Linked DNA regions of Pigmentiphaga sp. H8. The protein of the gene in region 2 interacts with the protein of the main gene of each other region in a pairwise test. Links are inferred from orthologs where the notes say so. Each region holds a gene or a part of one and is shown on either strand. Other genes may lie near its edges. The genes, in order: gyrB and gyrA.

Region 1 (17,147 bases), 1.8 Mb from region 2 along the record:
CGGGAAAGCAGACGTGATCCTGGCGGAATACGGCATGAGGTCTCCTTGAACGCCGGCGGCCCCTGCTTGGGAGACCGTCGAATTGCCGCTGATCGTAGAAGGGGCCCGCCACCGCGCACAAACCAGTATTTCTCACTCGGCCTTGAACTTTTCTAACGACTGGGCGGCGCCGCAGGCCACGAGCCATTCGCGGAAGGCGCGGATCTTCGCGTCGTCGGCACGCGCCTGCGGACAGACCAGGTGATAGCCGCGCGGGCGGCGCAGCACGAAGGGATGCGGCGCCACCAGCACGCCTTGTTCGAGGTCCCTGGCCACGTAGCGAAGCTGGCCCAGCGCGACGCCCAGCCCTTGTATGGCGCATTGGTAGATCACGCTCAGGTCTTCGTAGTAGACATCGCCGGCCGAGACCTTTCTTGCCGCGCCCGCCGCGGCGATCCAGTCGGGCCAGTGCTGCGGCCGCCGGTTCGAATGCAGCAGCGGCAGCTTGAGCAAGGCCGCGGTGCTGGCTTGGGCGGGCAGGGTAGCCGCCAGTGCCGGCGCCATGACGGGCGTCAGCGCATCGCTGAACAACAGATCGCCGCGCAGCCCCTCCCATGGCCCGTCGCCGTACAGGATGCCGACGTCCACGGTGTCGCGGCGGAAATCGACCGCGTCCACGCTGGCTGCCAGACGGATCTTGATCGTCGGATGAGCATGCTGGAAGGCGGGCAGCAGCGGAATCAGCCAGCGCAGGAAAAAGGTCGTATGCCCTCTTACCGTCAAGACCTGCGCCGAGCCCGAGGCCACCAGTTCCTGCGTGGCGCGCACGATCTGTCCGAACGCGACGCTGAGCCCCTTCGCGTAGACCTCGCCGCCGCGCGTCAGCCGGGGCGGCCGCTCGGTGCGGTCGAACAGCGCGAATCCCAGCCAGGTCTCCAGCGCCTTGATCTGGTGGCTGACGGCGCCCGGCGTGATGTGCAGTTCGGCGGCCGCCTCGGTGAAGCTCAGGTGGCGCGCCGCGCTCTCGAACACACGCAGCGGATTCAAGGGAGGAAGCTGAGGGTTCATGGCCACGCTCCAGCATTAGTTTTTCTAAAAACTGGATGAAGTATTTTGGATGGCGGCAGGCGGGATGGCCGCCTTAAGATGATCCGGCCGGCTGCCGCGGACGCGTCGCGGCAGACTACATCATCCGTCTGTGCGGCGGAAGCAGGAGCATTGCGTGAACCCAGACTACTCCACCGATTTCCCATCGATCAAAGACACGGTCGACGCCGCCGAATGGCACACCCGCACGGACCTGGCCGCGTGCTACCGGTTGATGGACCGGTACGGCATGACGGACATGATCTACAACCACATCACCGCGCAGATCCCGGGCAAGCACGAGCGCCTGCTGATCAATCTCTACGGGCTGCTGTACAAGGAGATCACCGCGTCCAGCCTCGTGGAGATCGACTACGGCGGCCACGTCCATCGCAGTCCGGCCACCGCGTACGGCATCAACCGGTCCGGCTACGTGATCCACGGCTGCATCCATCGGGCGCGGCCCGACGTGCACTGCATCATCCATACCCATACCCGCGCGGGCATGGCGGTGTCCGCCATGGACTGCGGCCTGCTGCCCATCACCCAGACGGCTTCGCGCTTCCACGGGCACATCGCCGAACACGCGTTCGAGGGTCCGGCCGTCGACCTGGCGGAACAGGCGCGCCTGATCGCCGATCTCGGCCCGCACAACGCCATGATCCTGCGCAACCACGGCCTGCTGGTCTGTGCGCCGTCGATCGCGCAGGCGTTCAACCTCATGTACCAGCTCGAGATGGCCTGCCGTGCCCAGGTCGACGCCATGGCGGGCGGCATCGGGCAGATCCGCATTCCGTCGGAAGAGGTCCTGGCGCGCTCCGCGCATCTCTACCAGCCCGGCACGCGCCGGCCCTACGGCGAACTGGAATGGCATGCGATGCTGCGCTGGCTGGACGCCGAACCCGGGGGCTTCCCGCGCCACGACCGCTGAGCCAGACCGCATGCGCAAGATCACCTTTCGTCATCCCATCGTCGAGATCGATGGCGATGAAATGACCCGCGTCATCTGGGCCTGGATCAAGGAAGCGCTGATCCTGCCTCACGTCGATGGCGAACTGCAGTACTTCGATCTCGGCCTGCGCAATCGCGACGCGACGCGCGACCAGGTGACGCTGGACGCCGCGCACGCCACGCTGCGCCACGGCGTGGCGGTCAAGTGCGCGACGATCACGCACGACGCGGCACGCATGCGCGAATTCGGCTCGCCCGCCATGCTGCCCAGTCCCAACGCCACCCTGCGCAACATCCTGAACGGCACGGTATTGCGCGAGCCCATCTGCTGCGCCAACATTCCCCGCCTCGTGCCGCACTGGGACCAGCCCATCGTCATCGCCCGCCACGCCTACGGCGACCACTCCAGCGCCAGCCAGCTCGAACTGCCGGGGCCCGGCACGCTCAGCATGCGCTTCACGCCCGACGACGGCGGACCCGCGCTGGAGCGCGAAGTCTGCCGCACCGACGGACCGGGCATCGCCATGGCCATGCACAACCTCGACGCCTCGATCGCCGGCTTCGCGCGCGCCGTGTTCCGCTACGGGCTCCAGCGGCGCTACCCCGTCTACCTGTCGACCAAGCACACCATCATCAAAACCTACGATGGGCGCTTCTCCGCCCTGTTCCAGGAGATCTTCGAAAGCGAGTTCGCATCGGCCTATCGCGCGGCCGGCCTGGCCTACGAGCATCGATTGATCGACGACATGGTGGCCAGCGCGCTCCGGTGGCGGGGCGGCTACATCTGGGCGTGCAAGAACTATGACGGCGACGTGCAATCGGACGCCGTCGCCCAGGGCTACGGGTCCCTCGGCCTCATGGCATCGGTGCTGATCACGCCCGACGGGCGGGCCTTCGAGGCGGAGGCCGCCCATGGCACGGTCACGCGCCACTATCGCGAGCACCAGGCCGGCCGGGCAACCTCGACCAATCCCATCGCCTCCATCTACGCCTGGGCGCGCGGGCTGCGGCAGCGCGCGGAACTGGACGGCACGCCCGATCTGGCCGCCTTCGCCGCCGCGCTGGAACGATCCTGCACCGCGACCGTGGAGGCGGGCTTCATGACCCGGGACCTGGCGGCCCTCGTGCACCCGGACCAGCCCTGGCTGAACACGCGCCCCTTTCTCGAACGCGTCGCGGCCACGCTGCACCAGGAGCTTGCCGCCTGAGGCTCCCGTTACACCCCCTTGTTTTTCACATACGTGAAATCGCTTTCACATGGGTGAAAGCAGCGTCTACCCCGTGTTTCCCGTCGAGATAATCCGCCGCATTCGATGCATGCGGCCACGACAGGAGACACCATGCCCCAGCACATCAGGATAGACAGACCAGGCCCCATCTGGCGGGTCGTCATCGACCGCCCCGACGCCAAGAACGCCCACGATCTCCAGACCTTCCAGGAACTGGTCGCTGCCTTCGACGAGGTCGAGGCCGACCCGGCTTGCCGCTGCGCCATCCTGACCGGCGCCGGCGACATCTTCAGCGCCGGCCAGGACCTGCGCTTCACCGCCCAGGCCGATCCCCAGGCCATCGACGCCTACGGCCGCTGGAACGTGGCCGCCCGGCAGCGCATCCAGCGCAACGCCAAGCCCGTGGTGGCGGCGGTGAACGGTCCGGCCATCGGCGGCGGCGCCTACCTGGCCACGTCCTGCGACCTGGTGGTCGCCGTCGACACCGCCTTCTTCCAGATGCGCGAGATCCAGGCCGGCAACCATAGCGGCGGCGCCTTCCTGTTCACCATCGGCCGCGCCCGCTCGCTGGAGCTGTCGCTGCTGGGCGGACGCCTGCCCGCGCCGCAGGCGCTGGAATGGGGCCTGATCAACCGCTGCGTGCCGGCGGCGGACTTCGATGCCACCGTGGACGAACTGGCGACCGCGCTGGCCGAGCTGCCGCCGCTGGCCATCCGCTACACCAAGAGCGCGACCAACCTGCTGCTGGACATGGCCGGTTTCAGCAACCACATGGAGGCCGGCGCGCCGATGCAGCGCTACCTGGGCCTGACGCCCGACGGCCGCGAGGCCAAGCGCGCCTTCAACGAACGCCGCAAGCCGGTCTTCACCGGGCAATTCCCCCGCGTCGCCGAGTAGGAGAACCCGACCGTGCCTCAACCCTTGCAAGGCTACCGGGTCGTCGACTTCACGCACGTGCTGTCGGGGCCCATCGCCACCAACTTCCTGCGCCTGCTCGGTGCCGAGGTCATCAAGATCGAATCGGCCGCCGGCGACACCATGCGCAACTACGGCGGCATCCAGTATGCCGACGGCATGGGACCGTCGTTCGCGTCGGTCAACTCGGGCAAGAAATCCGTCGTGCTCGATCTCAAGCGCGACGCCGACGTGGCGGTCGCGCGCGAGCTGATCGCCGGCGCCGACGTCGTGACCGAGAATTTCCGGCCCGGCGTCATGGACCGCCTGGGCCTGGGCTACGAGGCCTGCAAGGCCCTCAACCCGCGCATCGTCTTCTGCTCGATCTCGGGCTACGGCCAGCGCGGCGAGCTCCGCCACCAGCCCGCGATCGACCAGATCATCCAGAGCACCTCGGGCATGATGAGCCTGAGCGGCGAACCGGGCACCCCGCCGATCCGCATCGGCTATCCGGCGGTCGACACCTATTCGGGCCTGCTGGCCGCCTTCGCCATCGTCTCGGCCCTGCTGCAGCGCGGCCGCGACGGCCAGGCGCAGCAGGTGGACGTGGCCATGTACGACGCCGCGCTGGTGCTGATGATCTCGATGGCCGGCCCGCACCTGCTGACCGGCAAGCGGCCCGCCAAGCAGGGCAACCGCGGCTACAGCATGTCGCCCACCGCCGACACCTTCCCCACCGCGGCCGGGCACCTGACGCTGGGCGCGGTCCGCCAGGACCAGTTCGAGCGGCTGTGCCGCGTGATCGAACGCGAGGACCTGATCGCCGATCCGCGCTTCCAGGACCGCGGCACGCGGGTCGCCCATGGCGAGGCCTTGCAGCATGAGGTCCGCCAGGCGCTGGCCGGCCGCGGCGCCGCCGAGTGGGCGGCCCTGCTCAACGCGGCCGGCGTGCCGGCCGGCGAAGTGCGCGAACTGCCCGAGGCGCTGGCGCAGCCGCACCTGGACGACCGGCAATTGCTGCTGTCCATCCCGGCCGGCGCCCAGGCGCTGCGCGTGCTGAACGCGGGCTTTTGCTACGAACACGACGGCCCGGGCCTGAACGCGCCGCCGCCGGCACTGGGCCAGCACACGGCGGAGATCCTGGCCGGCCTGGGCCGCACGCCCGAACAGATCGCCGCCTTCCTGCACCGCGAGGATGCCCAGGCGAGATCCTGACGCCATCCGGGGCGAACCCGGGTACGACAATAATCCCAAGGAGACCCACCCATGAAGATCATGCATCTTGCCGGCGCCCTGTGCGCACTGGTCCTTTCGGCCTCGGCCGCGCAGGCGCGCGACGCCGCCTATCCCACCCAGCCGATCCGCCTGATCGTGCCCTTCGCGCCCGGCAGCACCAGCGACAACTCCGGCCGCATCGTCGCGCAGCAGCTCGCCACCCGGCTCGGCCAGGCGGTGACCGTGGACAACATGCCCGGCGCCGACGGCCGCATCGGCATCATGGCGGCCAAGAACGCGCCGGCCGACGGCTACACCCTGGTACTGGGCAGCTGGACCAACCTGTCGGTCAACCCCATTCTCGTCAAGGACCTGCCCTACGATCCGCTCAAGGACTTCAAGCCCATCTCGGGCGTCACCCGCAGCATGCTGGGCATCGCCGTGCCGGCCAACTCGCCGTACAAGACACTGGCCGACCTCGTCGCCGCGGCCAAGGCGCAACCCGAGAAGCTGAACTTCGGCAATTTCGCCTGGGGCTACCGCCTGGCCACCGAATGGTTCTCCAGCATCGCCGGCATCCGCTTCACGCCCATCTCGTACAAGTCGACCAGCCAGATGAACACCGACCTGATCGGCGGGCAGATCGACGTGGCGATGGACGGCGTGGCCTCGCTGGCGCCTTCGGCCAAGGCCGCCAAGCTGCGCATCCTCGCGGTCACCGGCGAAAAACGCCACGTCGAGTTCCCGGACGTGCCCACCATCCGCGAAAGCGGCTATCCCGACTACGCCATCTATGGCTGGTCGGCGTTGATGGCGCGCACGGAAGTCAGCGACGCGATCACGCGGCGCCTGGCCGACACCATGAAGGAGGTGCTTGATTCCAGGCCGGTGCAGGAGTTCGCGGAAAAGGGCGGCTCCGAACTGCTCAAGCGCGATCCCGAGCAGATGCGCGCCTTCAACGTGAAGGAAATCGCGACGCTGCGCACGGTTGCCGACAAAGCCGGGCTGGTCGCGCAATGAAAACGGCCGGACCGGTGCGGCACGCGCGCTCTGCTCAGTGTCCGAACTTGTCCGGCAAGGCCTCCATATGCTTGCGATGAAGCTCCACCACCCGCTGCAGCGCCTTCAGGAAATCGAGCTTCTTGGCGCGCAGCGCCACGAGGCTCGCGCCTATGCCCAGGGCCATTGGCGGCTGGTGGGCCGGCGCGGCCAGCAACGTCGTGATGATGCCGGCCCCCGGCGTCGATACGCCTTCGCTGTAGGCATAGCCGCTTTCGCGGTACTGCTGGATGCGCTTGCCCAGTTCCGCCATCGACACCCGGTGCTCCGGCGGTTCGTGCGCGTTGATCTGGTTGACCAGCGCCCACAGCTCGGAAGGCGGCTTGAGCGACAGCAGCACGGTGCCCATGGCCGACCGCAGCAGCGGCCGCAGCGTGCCCGGCGCCACGTCGCGCCGGTGCAGGGCATCCGGGCCGCGCACCACGTGGATGTACTGCACGTGGTGGCCGCTCTGTATGCCCAGCGTGGGCGTGCCGCCGGTTTCCTCGCGCATCTGGTACATCAGGCGGGCGATCGTACCGTCGGCCATCAGCGCATCGTTGACCCAGATGCCCAGCAGCGCCGCCTTCACCGTCGGCACGAAGGTCCGCTCGCTGGACGAGTGATCGAGATAGCCCATCTCGCTCAGCGTGCGCAGCAGGGCCAGGGTGCTCGAGGCCGGATAGTCCAGCGCCGCCGCGATCTCGCTCAGTGTCGCGGGCGCCTTGCGCCGCGCGAAGAATTCCAGAATCTCTATGGCCCGTTGGGCCGACTTGACCTTGGGCGCCATGTCCTTGCCTCCATCGTTGCGCCTACCCGCATTCTTTCAGCCAGGAACGAACCATGAAACTCGCCACCATTGAACTCGGCGGCCGCCCGCTGCCCGCACTCTTCCTGGACGACGGCCGCATCTGCGACCTCCAGGCCTTCGCCCAGGCCGCCCCGCGCGCCACGCTGCCCTTCCCGTGGCCCGAGACCGGCCGCCTGACCATGATCGACCTGGCCGCCGGCGGCGCCGCCACCTGGGCCTGGTGCCGCGACATCGCCGCCGTCGCCGACGCCCACCCGGTTTCGCCCGGCAGCTACCGCCTGCTGGCGCCCATTCCGCGTCCGCCCAAGAACATCTTCTGCCTGGGCCGCAATTATAGGGAGCACATCCAGGAAGATAACGCCTCGCGCAATCTCGATACCGACGTGCCCGAGCATCCGCAGTTCTTCACCAAGCCCTGGACCGCCATCGTCCCGCACGAAGGCGCCGTCCGCTACGACCAGCGCGTCACCCGCCGCCTGGACTACGAGGTCGAACTCGCCGTCGTGATCGGCCAGGGCGGCCGCGACATCGCCGAAGCCGACGCCCCCGGCCACATCTTCGGCTATACCATCCTCAACGACATCAGCGCCCGCGACCTGCAGAAGCGCCACGACCAGTGGTTCAAGGGCAAGGCCATCGACGGCAGCTGCCCCTTCGGCCCCTGGATCGTCTCGCCCGAGGCCGTCGGCGATCCCCACGCGCTGCGCATCTCGCTCAAGGTCAACGGCGAGCAGCGCCAGGACGCCAGCACCGGTGCGATGATCTTCTCCATCCCGCGCAGCATCGCGTCGCTGTCCTCGGGGCTGACGCTGGAACCGGGCGACGTGATCGCCACCGGTACGCCCTCGGGCGTCGGCTATGCGATGAACCCGCGCCAGTGGCTCAAGGACGGCGACGTGATCGAATGCGAGATCGAGAAGATCGGGAAGTTGGTGAACCGGGTGGAGGAGGTGATAAATTGAACGGCCCGGCATCCCTCGCCAGAAAGCCGACATGACCATCGAACTCGACAAGCAAGTCCGGACCACTGCCATCGCCTCGATCCAGCGCTACTTCGACCAGAACATGGAGGAGCCCATCGGCAACGTCGCCGCCGGCGGGCTGCTCGCCTTCTTCGTCGAAGAGATCGGGCCCGCGATCTACAACCAGGCGGTCGCGGACGTGCAGGAGCGGTTGCAGGTACGCCTGTCGGAGATCGACCTCGAGGTCCACGAGGAAGAGTTCGCCTACTGGCGCAAGTACGACCAGGCGGGCAAGGGGCGCCGCTAGCGCTCGCGCCTTACCCGCGGCGCGCCCACCACCACAGCCCCCAGGCCGCCAGCGCCGGGATGCCGAACAGCGCCACGTGGATGGGCAGTTCTTCGGCCAGGGTATAGCCGTGGGACAAGCCGGTACGCAGGTTCCAGGCCGATACGCCCAGCCAGGCCAGCGTAAAGAGGCTCGCGGTCCGGGTGCGATGCGGCAAGGGGGCCAGGCGCAGCAGCGCGATGGCCAGGATCAGTCCGACGGCGATGAGGATCAGGGTGCGCATGGGGGCCTCGATTGGGGTAACGCCAGCATAAGGCAAGCCAGGCGCCGGATAAACCCCGCCTTGCTGGATGGACTGTCCGGAAGGGCGACCCTGTCTTCAGGCGAACTTCGCGTCCACGCCCGGCGCCGGCGTGGCACCGAATCCTCCGCGCCGCACCACCGCTTCGCGGCCGCCGTGGGCTTCGATCAACGCATGCTGGTCGGCCTTGGCGATGCGATCCTGCGCCTCGGGATCGACGATCCGCCGCAGCGCCGCGGTCAGTTCGTCCACCACATGCGCATGCCGCCCGCCCGGGACGAGATCGATCCGCTCCTCGGGATCCGCGACCAGGTCGAACAACTGGGGTGCCATGTCCACGTAATGGATCAGCTTCCACCGGTCCTGCCGCAGCATGTAGGCGCCGGTGGCCGCGCCCGCCGCATGGTATTCCGAGAACACCGGGCGCGCCGGATCGTCCGGCGCCCGCGCCAGGTCGACCAGGGACCGGCCCGGCAGGTCGGCGGGCGCCTCCACGCCCATCCAGGCCAGCAGCGTGGCGCCCACGTCCACCAGCGACACGTGCGTGCCGACGATGTTGCGCGTCGAGCGGCCCGGCGCCCGCAGCAGCATGGGCACCCGCGCCGCTTCCTCGTACAGCGTGGACTTGCCCCACAGGGCCCGCGCGCCCATGTTGTCGCCATGGTCGCTGGTGTAGATGACCAGCGCCTCGTCGGCCAGCCCCGATTCCTCGATGGCCTGGCAGATCTGCGCGAAGTGCCAGTCCATGAACGAGCACAGCCCGCCGTAGCTCAGCAGGGCGCGGCGCCGCAGCTCGTCGTCGAAGAAGCTGTCGTGCGGAAAGCAGGTCCGCAGCGCGGCGATCCAGGGATGGTCCACCCGGTCGGCCGCCCGCGAAAGCTTGGGCAGCGGGATGTCGTCCAGCCGGTAGGCCGAGGCGAACGCTTCCGGGGCGATCAGCGGGAAATGGGGCGCCACGAACGAAGCGAACAGGACCCAGCCGTCATCCCGCGCATGCTCGCGTATCCATTTCGTCGATGCCTGCGCGATGGCCCGGTCATAGCGGGTATAGCTGCTTTCGCCGATGCCGATCTCCTCGGCCAGCGCGCGCGTCTTGTGCCGCACCGGCAGCGGATCGCGCACCGCGCCCAGCAGGTCCCCCACGCCGTTCACCACGTGCATGGGCAGGATCTGGCGGGTGAAGCCGGTGTCGTCGGTCTCGTTGCGAAAGTGCAGTTTGCCGATGGACGTCACGTCCACGCCGGCATCGCGCAATCTGTGGGTCCAGCCCGGCTGCTGGCCGGTGTAGGGCAGGGCGTTGTCCCAGTTGCGCGTCTCGTGGGTGTAGCGGCCCGTGGTGAACGAGGCGCGCGCGGGGATGCAGATGGGGGAATTGGTATAGGCCGACGCGAACCGGGTGTTGGCGGCCGCGAAGCGGTCCAGGTGCGGCGTGCGGATCCACGGATGGCCCGCGCACGACAGCGCGGCCCCCGAATGTTCGTCGGACATGACGACGATGGCGATACGGCGGGATCCCTGCTTCATCTCATGTCTCCTGCAACCCGCGTTCCTTGACGATCGTGCGCCACCGGGTCAGGTCGGCGACGACGTAGGCGGAGAAATCCTGCTGCGACATGGGCATGACGCGTATGCCCTCGCCGGCGAGCTTGTCCGCGGTTTCCTTGCGGCCCAGCACCTGGGCCACGGCGGCCGACAGGTCCCGCACCACGGCCGGCGGCAGATGAGCCGGTCCCATGATGCCCACCCACTGCACGGCCTCGAAATGGGGAATGCCGATTTCCTTCAGCGTGCGCACCTCGGGCAAGAGCGGATGGCGGTCCGGTCCGGTCACCGCCAGCGCGCGCAGCTTGCCCGCGCGGATGTAGGGCAGCACGCCCGCCAGGCCCGGCATCGCATATTGCACCTGGCCCGCCACCATGTCGTTGATGCCCGGCGCGATGCCGCGATAGGGCACGTGCAGGACGGACGTGTTCGTGGCCAGTTTCAGCCCCTCGAACACCAGATGGGTGATCGTGCCCACGCCGGCCGAGGCATAGCTCGCCTTGCCCGGGTGCGCCCGCACCTCGGCCAGGAAATCCTCGAAGCTGGCGGGTCCCGAGGGCTGGGCGACCAGCACGTTGGGCGCGCCGCCTATCATCGCGATGTGCGTGAAATCGCGGATCGGGTCATAGGGCACCTTGCGCAGCGCCGGCAGCGTGCCGTGAGTGCTGACGTAGCCGATCATCAAGTTGTAGCCGTCGGGCTCGGCCCGCGCCGTGGCCTGGCTGGCGATCTGCCCGCCCGCCCCGCCCTGGTTCTCGACCACCCACGGCTGCTTCATGCCCCGCGACAACTGGTCCGCCACGACGCGCGCGATCATGTCCGTGCCGCCGCCCGCGCTGACCGGCACCAGCAGGCGCACCGGACGCGAGGGATAGGACTGCGCCAGCGCGCAGGCCGGCACCAGCCCGGCCACCGCGGCGGATCGGGCGGCCATGGCCAGGACGCGGCGCCGGCCCGGATCGGTATGTTGAGTCATCTCCTCCTCCCTCCGCGGCCTGACATGCCTCGGGTTGCCGGGCAGTCTACTCAGCGCGTCAAGGGCGCGGAAGTACAATTCCTTTAGAACTTTTCTCAAAAAAATAGATAGCGGCCGGGCCTGGAGACGCTGCGTGGCACTCAATCTCGATCATCTGCGCGCGTTCCTGGTGGTGGTGGAAGAAGGCAGCATCAATCGCGCGGCCGCCCGCCTGCTGCGCGCGCAGCCCGCCGTGGGCCGGCAGATCCGGCTGCTGGAGGAATCGCTGGGCACGCCGCTGCTGGAACGCTCGTCCAGCGGCGTGCAGCCCACCAACGCGGGCGAACAGCTCATCGCCCATGCGCGGCGCATCTTCCGCGACGTGGCCGAGGCCGAAGCCGCCATGGCGCGCGTCGCCACGGAACCGGCCGGCGACCTGATCGTGGCCATTCCGACATCACTGGCCGACCAGCTCGGCCCCGTCCTGTTCGGCGCCATGCGCGACCGCCACCCGCGGGTGCGGTTGACGCTATTGGAAGGGGACAGCCATGCCATCACCAAATGGATGGCGGGCAACGAGGCCGACATAGGCGTGCTGCCCGAAGGCAGCTCGGACACCAGCCTGCATGCGGTCGAGTGCGGAAAGCAAGTGTTCTGCTTCTGCGGTCCTGCGGACGCGTTCCCGGTGCTGCCGGCGTCCATGCCGCTGGGGGATGCCTTGTCCTATCCGCTGGCCCTGTCCATCCCGCCGAACCGGCTGCGGCGGCTGGTCGACAGCGCCGCGGCCAGCCTGGGCCGCGAGGTGCGCCCCGTGCTGAACGCCAGTTCCAGCCCCTTGATTACCGCGCTGATGCGGCAGGGCGAGCTTTATACGATCCGGCCCCGCATCGGGCCGGCGCCGGCCGTGGTGGACGGCATCGCCTTCATCCCCATTGCGGAACCGGCCATCCAGCGCGGCATCAGCATCGTATGGAGCACCGCGCGGCCCTTGAGCCCGGCGGGAGAGGCGGCGCGCGCCACGCTGGAGGAATTGCTGCGCGGCATGGACGGCGCGCGGGCGCCGGGTTTCGGCTCAGCCCCGATGGCATGAAGGGTGAGAACCGGAGGTACTACAGATGAGAACATCAGTCACGATTGATGGACTTTCCGGTGGAACACCGCATATCTCTCTTAGATTTTTGTCCGGTGCCTAGCCTCAAGTTGGCGTTGGACCCAAGACGAACCGAGCCTGCTCCCTGCGCAACATTTGGTAGGGAGACATGAAGTCCACCCCTAGTCCAATGCATACATTAGGAATCTTGATTTTCTTGGCGGATGCTGACGCCACTTCGTGCGTCACCAGCGTATGAGGGCCGGTCAACGCAGCTGCAACCAACCAGAAGTCCGCTACCTGCATAAAGGTATTCACAGCCGCAGGCTCATACCCTTGTTGGACTACCCATGCGCTTACGTGCTGGGCGGCAGTGAGCACAGCAGCGTCTGGGGCCGTGAAGAATCCGTCCTCCCTACCCAGGGCCCACTCGGCCAATTCGTCCCCGCCACCAGTCAGTTCATCACCCACTTGGCGAATGCTGCGGAGCCGTCCGGCATCATATGTTTGGTCAAGCCAAGACCAAAATGCGGGGCAAAAGTCGAACCCGTACTGTAGATTCTTGGCCTGAATGAAGACGTTGGCATCCAGCAGGTAGGCCATCAGGTCGGAAATCCCAGTATTCGACCTAACTCGTTGAACGTGCCCGACTTTGCGATGCCAAGCATGCGAAATGCATCCCGGTACAAAGTTCGCCCTTCAAGAGTGCTTGCGACCAAGGACTGAGCAAATCGCTTGCTAACGCGAGCGACAGTGGTTCGATAGAAATCGCCTCCTCCTGCATTGCGCGCAGCCAAATTCTTCAAACGAGCCTCTTCATCCCGATAAGCCCCCCAGAACGCTGCTCTATCGAGATACCCCACGTCCAACATTCGTCGCAAGAGCACCAAGGTGCTGACCTTGAAATGTCGTGCCAGACGCTTCAATGCTGCATCCAGCACTTCATCGGCGCGAAGCGCATGAAGGAAACCCGCCTGAGGAACGAGCAGTTCGGCCGCCACCTGGTTGCACCACACCTCCACAGCATAGTCAGAAACTTCCGACATCCGAACATCCGACAAAGCCGACTGCCCCAGCCACAAATGCGCAAGCTCGTGCGCCAACGTAAACATCTGGGCAGCCTTGCTATCCGCCCCGTTGATGAACACCAAGGGTGCCAGCTTATCCGCAAGGGCAAAACCTCTGAACTCACGGGGGTCCAGCTGCCGGGTGTTGTTGTTCATCACCACCCCACTGACCATCACCATCACGCCCGCTTGCTCCGCCTGCGCAATGAACAGGCGCAATGCCTCAGCCCACGTCGGACATTCAGAACGAGCCTCCACGCTGAACCCGAGCACCTCGCGGATTCGTTGCGCCACTTCCATCGGCGGCGTCTCCATCGTCACGCTAGCGACGAAGGGTAGTGGTTCCTCGCCGTTAACCAGAGCTTCGTCCCGATACCAAGTTTGTCGTGTTTGACAGGTGAAAATCACATCCAGTAGATCGGCAGTCAGGCGTGGCGAATCTCGACCCATTGTCCGAAAATCGGGAATCGGCAAGTCCTCTCGCGGAGGCTCGGGAAGGAAGAAATACCCCAACGGCGCGTGCGTAGCCTGCGCGAACTGTTCGAGTTGGCGCAAAGTGGGCTGGATAGCGCCGGACTCCCACTCCATAAGACGAGGAAAACGCGTCAGCAACACAGCCTCATCCATCTGGGCGCGCTGGCGAGCCCAGATGAACATGATTGGTTGTATGGAGACGCGAGTCATGGTTGGAGTTTATATCGCAGCAATGTTTCGCACATCAACTGGCTGGTCACTGCGGGAGCAATATGGGTGCTACGGCGCTCGCATCGGAAAACATGCCGTCCATGTCGGCCGTGGGTTGTAGATGGTACGCACCACGGCCTCGCCAGCGCTGAAAAGGAGTTTTCTGAAAACGAAACACAAAAACGAACGACCACCAGAGGTGGCCGTTGAATTGTCTTACTGGACGGTCGATGCGCCGCAAGGCAGCCCTGACTCAGACGTCAATATTCCCCGCCATCAGCGCATGTGTCTCGATGAACGCGCGGCGCGGCTCGACGTGGTCGCCCATCAGCGTCGTGAAGATCTCGTCCGCCGAAATCGCGTCCTCGATCTGCACCCGCAGCAGGCGGCGCACGGTGGGATCCATGGTGGTCTCCCACAGCTGTCCGGGGTTCATCTCGCCCAGGCCCTTGTAGCGCTGCTTGGACAGCGAGCGCTCGGCTTCGGCGCGCATCCATTGCATGGCTTCGCGGAAGTCGGCCACCGGCAGTTCCTTGCGCTTGTCGCCTTCGCCGCGCTCGATCTTCGCGCCCGGGCCGATCAGGCCCTGGAAGGTCTGGGCGGCGTTGCGCAGCACGCTGTAGTCCGGGCCTTCGACGAAATGCGGGTCGATCACGCTGACGCGGATGTTGCCGTGGTGGTTGCGATGGATCTCCAGCTTGGACTGCTGGGTTTCCTCGTCTACGGAAACCTTGACCTGCACCACGCCGGGCATGGACGGGTCTTCCAGCTCGGCCTGCAGGCGCTGGCGCGACAGCTCGGCCTGGTCCACGGAAGACAGGTCCGCCTCGAAGCCGCGCACGATGGCCGACAGCGTGGCAAGGTCCACGAAGCGCGACAGGCGCTCGATCACGGTATCGGCCAGGTTGTACTGGCGCGCCAGTTCCTTCAACGCGTCGCCGGTGATGGGCTGGGCGTCGGCCGACGGGATCAGGCGGGCATCCTTGAGCGACAGCTCCAGCATGAAGGCGGCTTCTTCGGCGTCGTCCTTCAGGTAGCGTTCGTCGCGGCCGACCTTGACCTTGTACAGCGGCGGCTGGGCGATGTAGACGTAACCGTGCTCGATCAGCTGCGGCATCTGGCGGTAGAACAGCGTCAGCAGCAGCGTGCGGATGTGCGCGCCGTCCACGTCCGCGTCGGTCATGATGATGATGCGGTGGTAGCGCAGCTTGTCGATGTTGAAGTCGGGACCGATGCTGGTGCCCAGCGCGGTGATCAGCGTGGTGATCTGCTCGCTGCTGATCAGCTTGTCGAAACGTGCCTTCTCGACGTTCAGCACCTTGCCGCGCAGCGGCAGGATGGCCTGGAACTTGCGGTCGCGGCCCTGCTTGGCCGAGCCGCCGGCGGAGTCGCCCTCGACAATGTAGATCTCGGACTTGGACGGATCCTTTTCCTGGCAGTCGGCCAGCTTGCCGGGCAGCCCCGCGCCTTCCAGCACGCCCTTGCGGCGCGTCATCTCGCGCGCCTTGCGCGCGGCCTCGCGGGCGCGGGCGGCCTCGACGATCTTGCCGCACAGGGCCTTGGCGTCGATGGGGTTCTCGAGCAGCCAGCTTTCCAGGCTGCGCGCCACGGCGTCCTCGACCGAGGGGCGCACTTCGCTGGAGACCAGCTTGTCCTTGGTCTGGCTGCTGAACTTGGGCTCGGGCACCTTCACCGACAGCACGCAGGTCAGGCCCTCGCGCATGTCGTCGCCGGTGGTCTCGACCTTGGCCTTCTTGGCCAGTTCGTTTTCGTCGATGTACTTGTTGATGATGCGGGTCATCGCCGCGCGCAGGCCGGTCAGGTGCGTGCCGCCGTCGCGCTGCGGGATGTTGTTGGTGAAGCACAGCACGCTTTCGGTGTAGCTGTCGTTCCACTGCATGGCCACTTCCACGCCCACTGGCACACCCCCGGCCGACGACTCGGTGGCCACCGCGAAAACGTTGGGATGCAGCACGGTCTTGGCGCGGTTGATGTACTCGACGAAGCCCTTGACGCCGCCGCTGAAGGCGAAGTCCTCTTCCTTGCCCTGGCGCTCGTCCACCAGCTTGATGCGCACGCCGTTGTTCAGGAACGAGAGCTCGCGCAGCCGCTTGGACAGGATCTCGTAGTGGTATTCGATGTTGGCGAAGATCTGCGAGTCCGCCAGGTACTGCACCCGGGTGCCACGCTTGTCGGTCTTGCCGCTGACCTTCAGCGGCTCGACGCGTTCGCCGCGGCGGAACTCCATCTGGTGCAGCTCGCCGTTGCGCCGGATGCTGAGACGGAGCCATTCGGACAGCGCGTTCACGCAGGACACGCCCACGCCGTGCAGGCCGCCCGAGACCTTGTACGAGTTCTGGTCGAACTTGCCGCCCGCGTGCAGCTCGGTCATGACGATTTCCGCGGCGCTGCGCTGGAATTCGTCGTCCTTGTGCACGGCGGTCGGAATGCCCCGGCCGTTGTCGGACACCGAGATGGAGTTGTCGGCATGGATCGTGACGATGATCTCGTCGCAATAGCCGGCCAGCGCTTCGTCGATGGCGTTGTCCACGACCTCGAACACCATGTGGTGCAGGCCTGTCCCATCGGACGTATCGCCGATGTACATGCCCGGCCGCTTGCGCACGGCCTCCAGCCCCTTCAGCATCTTGATGGAGTCGGCGCCGTAGCTGTCCGACGAACCGGACGCCGGGCTCGCGGCCATCGCATTGCCAGCAAGAGTGCTATCGATCTCGCCCGTATCGGGCGCGGTATTCTGTTCGGTCATGAGTATGCAACCATCCACACTGCGCGGGCACGACTTCCGCCCTGCAGGAAAAAACTAAAAAAGAACAATCCACCCCATCCGGGGCAACGCCGGCACCGGCGCAACAAACCAAGCCCCTTCCCCCCAGACCCGGGATGCGGTGGATCCGGCTCCGCCGGTCCACCCGCATCGCCCCTGGGGGCGCGCGTAAGCGCGTAGGGGGGGCCTATATCCGCATAGGCATCACGACATACTTGAAGTCCGTGTCGTCGGGCAAGGTGATCAGCGCCGAGGAGTTGGCGTCGCCCACG
Region 2 (7,139 bases):
GGGGCTGCCCCCCGAGGGGGCGCTTTTTGCCTTGGGGCGGCCCGGCGGCAAAAAAACAAACCCCGCAGAGCGGGGTTTCAGCCGGCGGTACCCCGAAGGATACCGCCGGAATCCAGCTGGCAGGCAGTGGATTACTTGTTGCGCGTACCCACGACTTCGACTTCCACGCGGCGGTTCTTGGCGCGGCCGGCGGCGGTCTTGTTGTCGGCGATGGGCTGCTTCTCGCCCTTGCCTTCGGTGTAGACGCGGTTGGCTTCGATGCCCTTGCTGACCAGGTAAGCCTTGACAGCTTCGGCACGACGGACCGACAGGCGCTGGTTGTAGGCGTCGGTACCGATCGAGTCGGTGTGGCCGACGGCGATCACGACTTCCAGGTTGATGCCGCGGATCTGGTTGACCAGCTCGTCCAGCTTGACCTTGGCTTCGGGCTTGACGACGGACTTGTCGAAGTCGAAGAAGGCGTCAGCCGAGTAGGTGACCTTCTGGCTGACCGGAACGGGCACGGGGGCCGGTGCCGGGCGGGGAGCGGGGGCGGGAGCCGGGGCAGCGGCAGGCGCAGCGACCTTCAGCGCGCCATCGCAGGACGGATCAGCGGTGGCGGGGGTCCAGAACCCATTGCGCCAGCACAGGCCGTCAGCGCTTTTGACTTGCACGCCGAACGCGGATTGCCAGTTGTCGTTGACCTTACCGGCTTGAGCAGAGGCCACGCCCGAGGCCGTCACGGCAGCGAAGGCGAGCGCCAGAGAGATTCCAATTTTGGAGCGTTTGTTCATGTTTCTCCTCTTAGCTTGAAATGAAACTCGCAGCGAACCCCCGCCGCAACATGGATATACATGCCCAGTATAGCATTGCGGTTGTTCTCTCATGCCACTCACTCCTGGGATAAGTAAGTGTTTGTGCCAGAAATCACACCGGCTGCACGCAAGCGCCACTGCGATAACCGGGACATTATCCTTTCGAGATCGCTTTTTGATGGTGAATTGGTGAGTTGTAGCTTTTTCGCAACTGATTGGCCGCCTACCCAGACCTCTTCCACGTCCTCCCTGCCGGCCGCGTAGACCACGTGGGAAACCGGGTCGAACACCGGCGCCAGCCGGGCGGAATCGAGCCGGATCGCCACCAGGTCGGCGTATTTGCCCAGCGTTATCGAGCCGATCTCGCGGTCCCATCCCAGCGCCTTCGCGCCGCCCAGGGTGGCCGCATGCAGCGCCCGGTGGGCGGGCAGCGCGCGCGCGTCGCCGCTCGCGCCCTTGGCCAGCAGGGCCGCCAGGCGCAGTTCCGACAGCATGTCCAGGCGGTTGTTGCTGGCGGCGCCGTCGGTGCCTATGCCGAGGTTGACGCCGGCCTCGAGCAGGCGGGCGACGGGGGCGAGGCCGCTGGCCAGCTTGAGGTTCGATGCCGGGCAATGGGCCAGGCTGGCGCCATGGGCGGCCAGCAGCGCGATGTCGTCGGCGTCCAGGTGGACGCCATGCACGGCCACCAGGCGGGGGGACAGCAGCCCGAGGTGGGCCAGGCGCTCGGTGGGGCGCATGCCGTGCATGGCCAGCGCCTCGTCCACTTCCTGGCGGGTCTCGTGCAGGTGGATGGCGATGGTCAGGTCGGCCTCTTCGGCCACGGCGGCCAGGTGCCGCAGCATGTCGTCGCCCACGGTGTAGGGGGCGTGGGGGGCCAGCATGAAGCGCAGCCCGGGTTCGCCGCGGTACTTTTCGTGGGCCGCCAGGGCCTGGGCGAGCATCTGCTCGGCGGGGGGCGCGTCGGGAATCTCGAACACCGTGCCGCCCACGGCCGCGCGGATCCCCATCGACAGCGCGGCGCGCGCGACCTCTTCGGGGTAGAAGTACATGTCGGCGCAGCAGGTGGTGCCGCCGGCCAGCATCTCGGCGAAGGCGAGGACGCTGCCGTCGTAGACGAAATCGGCGGACATCAGCTTGCGTTCCATGGGCCAGATGCGTTCCTGCAGCCAGGTCATGAGCGGCAGGTCGTCGCCGGCGCCGCGCAACAGGCTCATGGCCGCGTGCGTATGCAGGTTGACGAAGCCGGGCAGCAGGGCGCAGCCGGACAAGGCCTGTTCGGCGGCGTCCGGATGCCGGCTGCGCAGGACGGCGTGCGGTGCGATGTCGGCGATCCGGCCGTCGCGGACGGCAATGCCGTGGCCGGCCAGGACGGCCTGGTCGGGTTCGACGGGAATCAGCCAGTCGGGAAGCAGCAGGGTGGTCGAGGCCATGGACGGGGCGGGTGGGGGCGGGGCCCTAAGCATAACGCCAGGCCGGGGTGATAAACTCCCAAGCTTCGCCCGCCGTTCGTTCGCAAGCTGTTTTGCCCTCGCGAAATGCCTTGCGAGCGGGATGGACAACACCTCTTGATGCAGCTTGCCCATGGATTCCTTCGCCAAGGAAACACTACCGATCTCTCTTGAAGAGGAAATGCGCCGCAGCTACCTGGATTACGCGATGAGCGTGATCGTCGGCCGCGCCCTTCCCGACGTCAGAGACGGTCTGAAGCCGGTGCACCGGCGCGTGCTGTACGCGATGCACGAACTGAACAACGACTGGAACCGGGCCTACAAGAAATCGGCCCGTATCGTCGGCGATGTCATCGGTAAGTACCACCCGCACGGCGACCAGGCGGTCTACGACACGATCGTGCGCATGGCCCAGCCCTTCTCGCTGCGCTACATGCTGGTCGACGGCCAGGGCAACTTCGGTTCGGTCGACGGCGACGGCGCGGCGGCCATGCGGTACACGGAAATCCGCCTGGCCAAGATCGCGCACGAGCTGCTGGCCGACATCGACCAGGAAACGGTGGATTTCGGGCCCAACTACGACGGCAGCGAGAAAGAACCGCTGTTGCTGCCGGCACGCCTGCCCAACCTGCTGGTCAACGGCAGCTCCGGCATCGCCGTGGGCATGGCCACCAACATCCCGCCGCACAACCTGGCCGAAGTCGTCGACGGCTGCCTGTACTGCCTGCGCAATCCCGAGTGCACGGTGGACGAGCTGATCGAGATCATTCCCGCCCCCGACTTCCCCACGGGCGGCATCATCTATGGCATGTCCGGCGTGCGCGAAGGCTATCGCACCGGCCGTGGCCGCGTGGTGATGCGGGCCAAGACCCATTTCGAGGACGTCGAGAAGGGTGGCCGCCAGGCCATCGTGGTCGACGAGATCCCGTATCAGGTCAACAAGCGTTCGCTGCTCGAGCGCATCGCCGAACTGGTCAACGAGAAGAAGGTCGAGGGCATCTCCGACATCCGCGACGAGTCCGACAAGGACGGCATGCGTGTCGTGATCGAGCTCAAGCGTGGCGAAGTGCCCGAGGTTGTGCTCAACAACCTCTATAAGAACACCCAGCTGCAGGACACCTTCGGGATGAACCTGGTGGCGCTGGTGGAAGGCCAGCCGCGCCTGTTGAACCTGAAGCAGATGGTGGAGTATTTCCTTGCGCACCGCCGCGAGGTCGTGACCCGCCGCACGGTGTTCCAGCTGCGCAAGGCGCGCGAGCGCGGCCACGTGCTCGAAGGCCTGGCCGTGGCGCTGGCCAACATCGACGATTTCATCGCCATCATCAAGGCGGCCCCGACGCCGCCCATCGCCCGCCAGGAATTGATGGCCCGCACCTGGGACTCGTCGCTGGTGCGCGAGATGCTGACGCGCGCCGAGACCGATACGGCCGGCGGCCGCAGCGCCTACCGTCCCGAGGGCCTGCCCGAGGACTTCGGCATGCAGGCCGACGGCCTGTACCGCCTGAGCGATACGCAGGCCCAGGAAATCCTGAACATGCGCCTGCAGCGCCTGACCGGCCTGGAGCAGGACAAGATCGTGGGCGAGTACAAGGACGTGATGGCCAACATCGCCGACCTGCTCGACATCCTGGCCAAGCCCGAGCGCGTGACCACCATCATCGGCGACGAACTGTCGGCCATCAAGGCCGAGTTCGGCACCGACACGAAGGACATCCGCCGTTCGCACATCGAGCTGAACGCCACCGAGCTCGACACCGAGGACCTCATCACCCCGACCGACATGGTGGTGACGCTGTCCCATTCGGGCTACATCAAGAGCCAGCCGCTGTCCGAGTACCGCGCGCAGAAGCGCGGCGGACGGGGCAAGCAGGCCACGGCCACGAAGGAAGACGACTGGATCGACCAGCTCTTCATCGCCAACACGCACGACTCCATCCTGTGCTTCAGCAACCGCGGCCGCGTGTACTGGCTGAAGGTCTGGGAAGTGCCGCAGGGCACCCGCAACTCGCGCGGCCGGCCCATCGTCAACATGTTCCCGTTGTCGGAAGGCGAGAAGATCACGGTGGTGCTGACCGTCAAGGCATACAGCGAGGACCACTACGTCTTCATGGCCACGGCCAAGGGCACGGTCAAGAAGACGCCGCTGTCCGACTTCTCCAATCCGCGCAAGGCCGGGATCATCGCGGTGGACCTGGACGACGGCGACTACCTGATCGGCGCCTCGCTGACCGACGGCAAGCATGACGTGATGCTGTTCTCCGATGCCGGCAAGGCCGTGCGCTTCGACGAGAACGACGTGCGTCCCATGGGCCGCACCGCGCGCGGCGTGCGCGGCATGATGCTGGAGGACTCGCACACGGTGATTTCGCTGCTGGTGGCCGAGAACGAAATCCAGAGCGTGCTGACCGCGACCGAGCACGGCTACGGCAAGCGCACGCCCATCGGCGAATACACCCGCCATGGCCGGGGCACCAAGGGCATGATCGCCATCCAGACGTCCGAGCGCAACGGCAAGGTCGTGGGCGCCGTGCTGGTGGATCCGACCGACGAGATCATGCTGATCACCACCGGCGGCGTGCTGGTGCGCACGCGTGTCAGCGAGATCCGTGAAATGGGCCGGGCCACGCAGGGTGTCACGCTCATCAACATCGACGAGGGCACGCACCTGTCGGGCGTGCAGCGCGTGGTCGAGTCCGATACCGAGGAGCCCGAAGGCGACGGCGCCGACGCCGAACCGCAGGCCCCGTCTTCCAGCGAGGCCGAATAAGGCGGCTGCCATGAATCGACCCTACAACTTCTCGGCCGGTCCGGCCGTCCTTCCCGAGGCCGTGCTGCAACAGGCGGCGGCCGAAATGCTGGATTGGCACGGCAGCGGCATGTCGGTGATGGAGATGAGCCATCGCGGCAAGCACTTCGAGCAGATCTGCGACGAGGCCGAGGCCGACCTGCGCGAACTGCTCTCGGTTCCGGACGACTACGCCGTGCTGTTCCTGCAGGGCGGCGGACTGGGCGAGAACGCCATCGCGCCGATGAACCTGATCGGCCGCCGCGAGGCGCATGCGGCCGACTACGTGGTAAGCGGTTCGTGGTCGGTCAAGTCCTGCGCGGAAGCGCGCCGCTACGGCGACGTGGCCGTGGCCGCCACGTCCGAGCAGGCCGCCGTCGTGGACGGTGCGCAGCAAGGCCCATGGACCTATATGCCGGACCCCGGCTCCTGGCGCGTGCGTCCGCAGGCGAGCTACCTTCACCTGTGCAGCAACGAGACCATCGGCGGCGTGGAGTTCATGGACTGGCCGGACCTGGCCGCGCTGGGCGCGCCCGATACCGCGCTGACCGTGGACGCGTCCTCGCACATCCTGTCGCGGCCGATGGACGTGCGCCGCGCGGGGCTGATCTACGCCGGCGCGCAGAAGAACATCGGGCCGGCCGGCCTGACCATCGTCATCGTCCGCAAGGACCTGCTGGGCCAGGCGCTGCCCATCTGTCCGTCGGCGTTCGACTACGCCATCGTGGCGAAAGAGCGCTCGCGCTTCAACACGCCGCCCACCTACGCGATCTACATCGCCGGCCTGGTGTTCAAGTGGCTCAAGCAGCGCGGGGGCGTGGCGGGCATGGAAACCGCCAACGTGGCCAAGGCCCGACTGCTGTACGACTACCTCGACAGCACCTCGTTCTACCGCAATCCGGTGCACCGGCCCGTCCGCTCGCGCATGAACGTGCCGTTCATGCTGCGCGACGATGCGCTGAACGCGCCGTTCCTGAAGGCGGCCGAAGCCGCGCATCTGCTGCAGCTCAAGGGGCACAAGAGCGTGGGCGGCATGCGCGCGTCCATCTACAACGCGATGTCCATCGAGGGCGTGCGCGCCCTGGTCGACTTCATGAAGGAATTCGAGCGCAGCCATGGATGACGATCTGCAAAAGAAGCTGGGGCCGCTGCGCCAGCGCATCGACGCCATCGACGCCCAGGTGCTCGAACTCCTGTCCGAGCGCGCGCGCACGGCGCAGGCGGTGGGCATGGCCAAGGAGCACCACGCCGGGGCCGTGTTCCGGCCCGAACGCGAGGCCCAGGTCATCCGGCGGCTGCAGGAGCTCAACGCCGGGCCGCTGCCCGGCCAGGCGCTGTCGGCCATCTGGATGGAGATCATGTCGGCGTGCCGCGCGCTGGAGCAGCCCGCCCGCGTCGCCTATCTGGGGCCACAGGGCACCTATTCCGAGCAGGCCGTGCTGGCGCATTTCGGCCACGCGGTCGAGGCCATTTCGTGCGGCACGATCGACGAAGTGTTCCGCTCGGTGGAAACCCGCCGCGCGGACTTCGGCATCGTCCCGCTGGAAAACTCCAACGAAGGCGCGGTCAACCGCACGCTGGACCTGCTGCTGTCCTCGCCGGTGAAGGTGCTGGGCGAGCGTTCGGTCGCCGTGGTGCAGTGCCTGATGACCCAAAGCGGCACGCTGGACGGCGTGAGCGTCATCCGCTCGCATCCGCAGTCGCTGGCGCAGTGCCAGGGCTGGCTGTCCGACCATCATCCCGAGCTGGCCCGGGCGTCGGCGGCCAGCAATGCCGAGGCGGCCCGCCTGGCGTCCGAGGACCCTGCCGTGGCGGCCATCGCCAGCGAGCAGGCGGCGCAGCGCTGGGGGCTCAAGATCGTGGCCTCGGGCATCCAGGACGATCCGCACAACCGCACCCGTTTCCTGGCCATCGGCCATCTCGAGACCACGCCCTCGGGCCGCGACAAGACCAGCCTGATCCTGGCCGTGCCCAACGAAGCGGGCGCGGTCTACCAGATGCTGGCCCCGCTGGCCGAGAACGACGTGTCCATGACGCGCTTCGAGTCCCGCCCGGCCCGCACCGGCCAGTGGGAATACTATTTCTACGTCGATATCGAAGGCCATCGCCAGG

Evidence for each region.
Region 1: the proteins of gyrA (region 2) and gyrB interact in binary tests that used the Escherichia coli proteins (3 or more experiments, as listed by UniProt). The link is inferred for Pigmentiphaga sp. H8 from one-to-one orthologs.

The regions. Positions count from the first base shown.
Region 1 is NZ_CP033966.1:2,834-19,980, reverse strand. The notes cover bases 14,070-17,147. They hold gyrB (DNA topoisomerase (ATP-hydrolyzing) subunit B), read right to left. Parts: upstream 16,795-17,147; coding sequence 14,344-16,794; downstream 14,070-14,343. Other genes in these bases: dnaN (DNA polymerase III subunit beta), read right to left, coding at 17,063-17,147. Also shown: EGT29_RS00095 (tripartite tricarboxylate transporter substrate binding protein), read right to left, coding at 1-36; transcriptional regulator GcvA, read right to left, coding at 133-1,047; EGT29_RS00085 (class II aldolase/adducin family protein), read left to right, coding at 1,202-1,996; EGT29_RS00080 (NADP-dependent isocitrate dehydrogenase), read left to right, coding at 2,007-3,224; EGT29_RS00075 (enoyl-CoA hydratase/isomerase family protein), read left to right, coding at 3,357-4,142; EGT29_RS00070 (CaiB/BaiF CoA-transferase family protein), read left to right, coding at 4,155-5,354; EGT29_RS00065 (tripartite tricarboxylate transporter substrate binding protein), read left to right, coding at 5,406-6,374; EGT29_RS00060 (IclR family transcriptional regulator), read right to left, coding at 6,409-7,182; EGT29_RS00055 (fumarylacetoacetate hydrolase family protein), read left to right, coding at 7,236-8,165; EGT29_RS00050 (DUF2164 domain-containing protein), read left to right, coding at 8,197-8,472; EGT29_RS00045 (hypothetical protein), read right to left, coding at 8,483-8,734; EGT29_RS00040 (sulfatase-like hydrolase/transferase), read right to left, coding at 8,831-10,276; EGT29_RS00035 (tripartite tricarboxylate transporter substrate binding protein), read right to left, coding at 10,278-11,270; EGT29_RS00030 (LysR family transcriptional regulator), read left to right, coding at 11,404-12,339; EGT29_RS00025 (DUF4411 family protein), read right to left, coding at 12,445-12,942; EGT29_RS00020 (ImmA/IrrE family metallo-endopeptidase), read right to left, coding at 12,942-14,063. UniProt on the Escherichia coli protein: DNA gyrase negatively supercoils closed circular double-stranded DNA in an ATP-dependent manner to maintain chromosomes in an underwound state.
Region 2 is NZ_CP033966.1:1,843,332-1,850,470, forward strand. Bases 2,012-5,209 are described here. They hold gyrA (DNA gyrase subunit A), read left to right. Parts: upstream 2,012-2,375; coding sequence 2,376-5,009; downstream 5,010-5,209. Other genes in these bases: EGT29_RS08720 (TRZ/ATZ family hydrolase), read right to left, coding at 2,012-2,224; serC (3-phosphoserine/phosphohydroxythreonine transaminase), read left to right, coding at 5,020-5,209. Outside these bases: outer membrane protein OmpA, read right to left, coding at 132-773; more of EGT29_RS08720, read right to left, coding at 872-2,011; more of serC, read left to right, coding at 5,210-6,150; pheA (prephenate dehydratase), read left to right, coding at 6,143-7,139. UniProt on the Escherichia coli protein: A type II topoisomerase that negatively supercoils closed circular double-stranded (ds) DNA in an ATP-dependent manner to maintain chromosomes in an underwound state.